DNA from 2 places in the Bowmanella yangjiangensis genome. Region 1 is predicted to be linked to the other one. Evidence: predicted binding sites of a transcription regulator. Region 1 holds the regulator's gene; the other holds the start of a gene.
The links. The regulator ArgR, encoded in region 1, controls arginine synthesis, uptake and breakdown. The targets are predictions, from matches to a motif close to ANTGAATANNTATTCANT.

Region 1 (4,429 bases):
GTAATTTGCTGAACAGTGATTGGGGTATTCAGCGTCGCGGACCATTTAACGCTGCGTCTGTTGTTGATGCAGAGATGAACGATGATGGTTCTTACACTATCAACGGCGTAAACCCTGAGCCAGCCAGCGAGTCAGTATTCAACCCTGGTTCTCTGTGGGAAGTACGTATCGGTGTGAAATACAGCTTCTAAGAAGATGTAAAATCATCGCAAAATACAAAGCCGGCCTTGTGCCGGCTTTTTCAGTATCAATACATCGTAAATATTGGAATAAAAGCTGACAATACCGATGGAAATAACCATATGATTAAACAGATAGCGTTACTTTTCGCCATGACAACAACTTCTTTGGTTTCGGCCGATATACGTGTAGCAACGTTCAATGTCAGTATGGAAGCTGACAATTATGTTGAACGCGGTCAACCCGTAAGTGGTCAGGAGCTTTTTGAGCACCTGAAAAGTGGTCAGCATCCGCAGATTAAAAATACTGCCGAGATTATTCAGCGGGTCAGACCGGATATCATTCTTCTCAATGAATTTGATTATGATGCTGATCCGAAAAAAGGGGTTGAAGCCTTTATTCAACATTATCTGAGTAAATCTCAGGGTGGCGCTGAGCCTATTGAATATCCCTATTATTATCTGGCGCCAGTGAACACCGGGGTGGACTCTGGCGTGGATTTAGATGGTGATGGGGTTGCCTCTGGCACAAAGGGTGATGCCTTTGGCTTTGGCAAATATCCAGGGCAATACGGCATGGCACTGCTTAGTCGTTATCCTATCGACAATAACAATGTGCGCACTTTTCAGCGTTTTTTGTGGAAAGATATGCCGGGTAACTTGATGACCCAGGTAATTAAGGCGGATGGACAGGCTTGGTACTCTGAGGATGCTCAGCAAGTGCTGAGGCTATCGTCTAAGTCTCACTGGGACATCCCTGTGCTGGTAAACGGAAAAACGGTTCATGTGCTTGCTAGCCACCCTACGCCGCCTGTGTTCGACGGCCCGGAAGACAGAAACGGTAAACGCAATCATGATGAAGTCAGGTTTTGGGTAGATTACCTGTCTGGAGGCACCCAATCTGCTTATTTGTACGATGATCAAGGCCGCAAGGGTGGCTTTCGCGGTAATACATTTGTGGTAGTGGGGGACCTTAATTCATCCATGGTGGAAGGTGACTCGCTGCGCGATGCCATCGTTGGGCTAATTACCCACGACAAGGTTAACGCTGGTTTTGTGCCGCGCAGCGAGGGCGGTAAAATACACAGTTCTGATAATCCACTAGGCGATACCCATACCGCAGGCTGGCGGATGCGAGCTGACTATGTACTGCCATCCGTTAATGGTTGGGATGTGACTGATGGTGGTGTGTTCTGGCCGGCACCAGCCGATGAGCTATTCCGTCTGGTAAAAGACAGAAAAAGTTCATCCGACCATCGAATGGTTTGGTTAGAACTGCAATTTAAATAAAAATTTATAAAAAAGGCCGGTATAAACCGGCCTTTTTTGTCTGCAACCTAACCAGGCTATATGCCTTTGTGGTGTCATTTAGACATTTTCAAACAGCGCTTCCACCCGTTTTAGGGTTTCATCGATTCGGCTGACATCAGCTGGCGCAATGAAAATGGTATCGTCACCGGCGATGGTACCCAATACACCATCAGCCTGGCTTAAAGAGTCCAGCAGTCTGGCAATTAACTGTGCTGCGCCAGGGCTGGTGCGAATAATCACCATCACATTGTTGTGTACGATGTCTAACACCAACTGCTTCAACGGACTTTTTGCTGTTGGCATACCCAGTTCAGGCGGTAAGCAGTAGACCATTTCTCCCAGCGCATTGCGGGTCCGCACTGCACCAAACTTGCTTAACATACGAGAGACTTTGGACTGACTAATATTGTCAAATCCCTGGTCTTTTAATGCGTCGACAATTTCACCTTGCGAGCCAAAGTTTTCCGTTTTCAGAATGTCTTTGAATGACTTGATTAGTTCGTCTTGTTTTCCTGCCATGGGCTCCGCTCTTCGATGCTCGACTATCAAATTAGCCGTTACTTTACCTTCCAGTCCACATGAATCAATGTTTTTATACTTTGGTCTTATTCTAGTTGCTCGACAAGCGGTGGAATTATTGAGTTATTGGAAGACTGAAGATCCTCCATGCAATTCTTAGTGGCTTGAAACTCGAATACGCAAAATGGCTAAACTGCCGTTAAGCCTGTGTAAAACGTCCGGTGAGTCAGTCTGTTGCAGTTGGTGTTGCGTTATCAACTGCTTGGTTGGCGTCAGAGAAGGCTGTGGCATATGCTGTGTTATCAGGCATTGCTACGTATCAATCGGTGTCCGCAGTTCACTTGCTAAGCCTCCGGCCACAAAGTAGACTCTGCCCCCAATGTTTTCCGTCGTTCAGCCTGGGTGTCAGCTCTGACGGTGTCCGGGATTGCCGGTGGGCTGAATTAATCGATATTGTTCACTGACCTTGGCGTCAGTCGATGAAATAACTCACATTCACAGGAGATAAACATGAAAGTAGCCGTATTAGGTGCAGCCGGCGGTATCGGCCAGGCATTGTCACTGTTGCTCAAGACTCAGTTGCCAGCAGGCTCTGAAATATCCTTGTATGACGTTGCGCCAGTAGTCCCTGGTGTAGCTGTTGATTTGAGCCATATCCCCACCGATGTGAAAGTAAAAGGTTTTGGTAAGGACGATTTGAACACAGCGCTAGAAGGTTGTGACATCGTGTTGATCCCGGCCGGCGTGCCACGTAAACCTGGTATGGATCGTTCTGACCTGTTCAATATCAACGCTGGCATCGTGCGTAATCTGGTTGATGCTATCGCCGACACATGTCCTAAAGCCTGTATTGGAATTATCACTAACCCGGTTAACACCACGGTAGCCATCGCTGCTGAAGCGCTGAAAGCCAAAGGCGTGTACGACAAGACCAAATTGTTTGGTGTCACTACTCTGGATGTGATTCGTGCAGAAACCTTCGTTGCCGAATTAAGAGGCTTGAACCCAGCTAATGTACACGTTCCTGTGATTGGCGGACACTCAGGTACCACTATTCTGCCTCTGCTGTCTCAGGTTGAAGGCGTAGAGTTTAGTGACGAAGAAGTGGCTAGCCTCACGCACCGTATTCAGAACGCAGGTACCGAAGTAGTAGAAGCTAAAGCGGGTGGCGGTAGTGCAACCTTGTCTATGGGCCAGGCAGCGGCACGTTTCTGCTTGTCTTTGGTTGCTGCGATGCGTGGTGAAAATGTGGTGGAGTACACCTATGTTGAAACTAACAGCGACGATGCGCGTTTCTTCGCTCACCCTGTTCGCTTAGGTCCCAACGGCGTGGAAGAGATCCTGTCTTACGGCAAGCTGAGTGCATTTGAACAGAAAGCCAAAGACGATATGTTGGGTGGCCTGCGTGGTGATATCCAGTTAGGCGAAGACTTTGTTAACAAAGCCTAATCGCTAGTGATTCTAAAAAACCGCCGAATGGCGGTTTTTTTATGTCCAAGGATGGACGGTATGCCGCGATTGCAGGGATGCAAAAGAGCGGCGATGTCCAAGGATGGACGGGCCGAAAAGTTGCTCCGTGCATTTTCGGCACTTCCACCATCCCTGGTGGTCGTATGCCGCGATTGCAGGGATGCAAAAAGAGTGGCGATGTTCAGGGATGGACGGGCCGAAAAGTTGCTCCGTGCATTTTCGGCACTTCCCCAAGTTTGGCGACAAGGTTTTCTATACACTTTGCCAACGCATCAAATTAAGAAATTCCCTGCGGTTCTTTGGACCATAGGTCTGAAAATGCGGGTTCGGGTGATTACGGTAATTTTCTTTGGCAGTCGCGAGTTTATCGCGGCGGGTTACCTTAGCGATTTCTTCAGCCGAGATCTGGTAAGGCTTACAAGCATTTAAACCCAGCACCTTAGTTTTCAATGCCTGCGTTAGGGCAGGGTAACCATATTGCTGCTGGAACAGCTCGCTGATTTGGAAGGCTCGAAAGGCCTGGATTTGATCCTGAGGTGAACCATACCAAATGGAATCGGTACCCCACAGCACGTTGTTTTCACCAACATAGCGAAGTAGTTTGCCAAGCAAATGCGCGGCTTGTTCAGGATGGCGCATAACAAAGCGCCAGGTGGAGCCAAGCTCGGCATACACATTGGAATTGGGGTCGACCTGGTTTTCTTGCAGGGAACGTATCAGGCTATCCACACCGGCTCTATGACTGCCGCTGACATAAGCGCGTTCTTCTACCGCCGGGTCAAACCCCGAATGGTAGATGATGAAGTTAACATCGGGATAGCGCTTTGCCACTATGCCAATGTCTGTGCACAGGCTGTGTTGGTAAGACTGAGAGCCAAAAGGGATACCTTTATGAATGCAGATATTTTTAATCCCTAATGCGCGAGCTTTTTCAATAAATGCAGTACCTA
Region 2 (4,429 bases), on a different contig from region 1:
GAGATACACGGCTGGGTTTGGTTTGCCTGCCACTTCATGTTCTGCTGAGTGGTATAAACCTATGTAGTCACGCAGTTGCAGTTTATCCAGCACCGCTTCAATCAAGCGACCGACAGAGCCCGATGCCACGGCGAGAGTCAAACCCAGGCTCTGGCAATGCTGGAGTAAATCATACACGCCGGGTAAGGCCTGGCCCTTACGCTGGACCAACTCTATGACTCTATCTTCCAGTTTGCGCGCGACCTCTTGCACATCCTGACGGTCAATGTTGAAACTGTTATACCAGTAGCGCACTACTTCTTCGGTGCTAAGGCCGGTGGTCTGAAAGCACATAGACTCGGTCAGACGAATGCCGACTGTGGCAAATACTTCCTGCTCGGCCTGACGCCATAATGGCTCTGAATCAATCAGCAGGCCATCCATATCAAAAATCACTGCTTGTAACTGCAATCTTCTCTCCACTATTTCAAACAGACCTGGCCGATTAAATGGCGCAGTAAATTGATGGTCGGATTAACGTAATCTAAGGAAATAAACTCGTCCGGCTGGTGGGCCTGGTCGATGCTTCCCGGCCCTAACACCAAGGTGTCGCAACCTAGCTGGCTGACAAAGGGGGCCTCGGTGCAGTAATTGGCACTGGTGGCGCTAAAGCCGGTGAATTGCTCGGCCAGTTCCAGCAACGCTGTTTCATTCCGGCTGGCAAAAGATGGCACGGTGTCATACATCAAGGCGCGGCTTAAGCGGCCTGGGTAAGCGGTGTAAACCGGCGCCAGCGCCTGGTCAATGCGTGCAATGGCTTCATCGTCACTAAGACCGGGCACTGCGCGTAAATCAAAGTTCAGCCGGCAATGACCACAGATTCGATTCTCACCATCGCCACCGTGTATATGACCCAGATTCATGGTGGTTTTGGTCACGCTAAAGGCCGGATCCACATACTGAGCCGCCAGTTGGTCTCTGAGTTTCATCAGTTCGCCTACCGCCTGGTACATAATCTCAATGGCATTAACGCCTTTGTCCGGATCGCTGGAGTGGCCTGCTTTACCTGTGATCTCCAGGGTATGCGCCATATGACCTTTATGTTTGCAAATGGGTTTTAGCCCGGTTGGTTCACCAATGATGGCCATATCGGGTTTGATCAGCTGTTGCTCGGCAAAGAAACGAGCGCCGGCCATCGAGGTTTCTTCATCGGCGGTAGCCAGAATGTATAGCGGTTTGTTCAGCTTGTTTAACGGAATATCCCGCAGGGCTTCGAGAATAAAGGCAAAGAAGCCTTTCATATCGCAGGTGCCGAGCCCGTATAGCTTGTTATCTTTTTCCGTGAGGTTAAAAGGATCAAACTGCCATCGTCCCTCATCGAAAGGAACAGTATCTGAGTGGCCGGCCAGCAACAGTCCACCATCACCACTACCAATACGGGCCAGTAAATTGAACTTGTGCCGGGTATTGGGCACCGGCTGAATACTTATGTGAAAGCCTAAATCTTCCAGCCAACTGCCTAGCATTTGCAGCAATGGCAGGTTGCTTTGGTCTATTTTTTCATCGAATGCGCTGATGGTCGGGTGCGCAATGATTTGTTTGTAAGCGTCCAGGAAATGCGGCATTTTCATAATAAGTTCACAAAATAAATATGCACAATTGTTGAATAAATATGTGTTTGGTGGCAAAGTATCTCACAATTCATACTTTAGTGCATCCAGATCCCTTAATGCAGCAAAATTTGCCGCCATCTTTTTTACTTCTCGCCAGGCGACGACATTAGCCTCTGTCCCGCTTTCGCGGGCTTGTAACCTTATTTTGCTACACTTGTTGTCTTTAACACTTCGAAAATTCTTATCATGATGAAAACCTGTATTGTTGGTGCCAGTGGATATACCGGAGCAGAACTGGCGGCATTGCTTGCTAAACATCCGGGCTTTGAACTGGCGGCGTTATTTGTCTCACAAGGCAGTCAGGACGCAGGAAAGTTGCTCAGCGACTTATATGGTCGTTTTACCGGCTTGCTGGATATGCCCTTGCAACCCTTATCGCAAGATAAGCTGGCGCAACTGGCCGCAGACTATGACCTGATCTTTCTGGCCACACCACACGAAGCCAGTCATGAATGGGCGGCCACCCTCACCTCTGGCAAGGCTGTGGTGATGGACCTATCCGGCGCCTTTCGTTTGAAAGACAAAGACATCTTTGCGCGTTTTTATGGCTTTGCCCATGAGCAACCAGAGCTGCTGCAAGATGCGGTATACGGACTGGCTGACTGGCATGGGGATAAAATTCGTCAGGCCAAATTGGTGGCGGTACCTGGCTGCTACCCCACGGCGTCTCTGACGGCACTGAAACCTTTGCAAGTCTGTGGACTGTTGGATGAACAGCAGTGGCCGGTAATTAATGCGGTATCCGGGGTGAGCGGTGCCGGACGCAAAGCCGCATTGAACACCAGTTACTGTGAAGTCAGTCTGCAAGCTTACGGTGTGCTTGGGCACAGACATCAGCCGGAAATTTCTGCCGAGTTGGGACGTCAGGTTATCTTCACGCCGCATCTGGGCAATTTCAAACGTGGCATATTGGCCACGGTAACCGTTAAGGTTAAAGCCGGTGTAACGGCATCTCAGGTGAGTGATGCTTATAACTCCGCCTATCAGGGCAATCCTATGGTGCGGATTCGCAGTAGCTGGCCGAAGATCGACGAAGTGGCGGGTACCTGCTATTGCGATTTGCACTGGAAGCTGGATGAAACGTCCGGGCATCTGGTGGTGACCAGTGCCATTGATAACCTGCTAAAAGGTGCAGCCGCACAAGCCTTGCAATGCGCCAATATCCGTTTTGGCTACGCCCCTGAGACGGGTCTGGCGGAGAAAACCGTATGAAACCCTTAATCGTTAAAGTCGGTGGTGCTTTTATTGGTGATGCGCAAGCAGCCAAAGCCCTGCTTGATGTGTTGGCCCAGTTGCAAAAAAGCCGACCTGTGTTGTTAGTACATGGTGGTGGCCCGATTGTAGAAGAGTGGATGGTGGCCCTGAATCTGAAAACCGTCAAGATAGATGGTTTGCGGGTCACCAGTGCCGAACAAATGCCTTATATTGTGGGTGCTTTGGCTGGAACGGCTAACAAGCAACTGGTGGCGCAAGCCATCGCTAGCGGTCTGAACCCTGTGGGACTGGCACTGACTGACGGCGGTATGGTGAAGTGTACCCCGATGGATGCTAAATATGGTGCAGTGGGCAGTGTTGAGCCAGCTGATGCCACCTTGCTGAAGTTGTTACTTAGCCAGGATTATCTGCCCGTGGTCAGTTCTATTGGTGCCGACCCATCCGGTCAGTTACTCAACATTAATGCCGACCAGGCGGCCACTGTGATGGCCCAACTGTTACATGGCGAGCTAATTTTGTTGTCTGATGTGGCTGGCGTATTAGACGCAGACAAACAACTGCTCAGCGAACTGAATGCCGTACAAATTCAGCAATTAATCGACGCTGGTGTTATCCGTGACGGCATGACTGTCAAAGTTGAAGCTGCGCTCAGTGCTGCACGTGATATTGGCGTGCCGGTTACTATCGCCAGCTGGAAACAACCCGAATCTTTGTTGCGCCTGGCGGGCAATCAGTCCGCCGGAACGCGTATTTATCCTGACTGAAACCCATTTAGGGGAAACTGGGGAAAGACCTATGAAAAAGGATCTGCTGACTTTTGCTGATTGGAGCAAAGCAGAACTACTGAGCCTGCTGGAGCTGGCTCAACAGACTAAGCAAAATCCATCTGCCTATCGTAAGGCGCTGGATGGCAAAGCCGTCGCTGCTCTGTTTGAGAAGCCTTCATTACGTACCAGGGTCAGCTTTGACATAGGTATCAACAAGTTGGGTGGCCATATGGTGTATCTGGACAGCCAGGCCGGTAAGCTGGCTGGCCGTGAAGATGCCCGTGATATGGGCGGTAACCTGGCGTGCTGGGCCGATGCCATTGTAGCCCGGGTTTATAGTCATCACACCCTAGTGCAGATGGCCGAAGCCTCGAAGGTGCCGGTCATCAATGCCCTTTGTGACTTGTATCACCCTTGTCAGGCGCTGGCGGATTTTCTCACCATCAAGGAAGTGCTTGGTGAGGTGGAAGGCTGTCGTCTGGCTTATATAGGTGACGGTAACAATGTCAGTAACTCACTATTATTGATGGGGGCTATCCTGGGTGCCGATGTACGGGTGATAACGCCGGTTGGTCACGAAGTGAAGCAAGAAATCCTCGATCAGGCGTCTCGTCTTGCCCAAATCAGCGGCGGTAAGATAACCGCCAGTAACGAGTTGAGTGCGGCCACTGGCTGTCAGTTTTTGTATACCGATACCTGGTTATCCATGGGGGATACAACACCACTGGCGCAAATTAAAGATAAGTTCCAACCTTATCAATTGAACAACGCTTTGATGGACAGCTGCGGTGCGAC

Region 2: argC (N-acetyl-gamma-glutamyl-phosphate reductase) is a predicted target of ArgR. The motif match lies at 1,641-1,658, and genes of this name have one in related genera.

The regions. Positions count from the first base shown of each region.
Region 1 covers NZ_JAHDJU010000001.1:502,580-507,008, forward strand. Annotated here, with positions in the region: gene KJY73_RS02335 (TonB-dependent receptor) at 1-191, shown strand, start outside; gene KJY73_RS02340 (endonuclease/exonuclease/phosphatase family protein) at 303-1,469, shown strand; gene argR (transcriptional regulator ArgR) at 1,548-2,009, opposite strand; gene mdh (malate dehydrogenase) at 2,520-3,458, shown strand; gene KJY73_RS02355 (amidohydrolase family protein) at 3,732-4,429, opposite strand, start outside.
Region 2 covers NZ_JAHDJU010000002.1:454,360-458,788, forward strand. Annotated here, with positions in the region: gene hxpB (hexitol phosphatase HxpB) at 1-450, opposite strand, end outside; gene argE (acetylornithine deacetylase) at 462-1,610, opposite strand; gene argC (N-acetyl-gamma-glutamyl-phosphate reductase) at 1,839-2,864, shown strand; gene argB (acetylglutamate kinase) at 2,861-3,631, shown strand; gene KJY73_RS11725 (ornithine carbamoyltransferase) at 3,663-4,429, shown strand, end outside.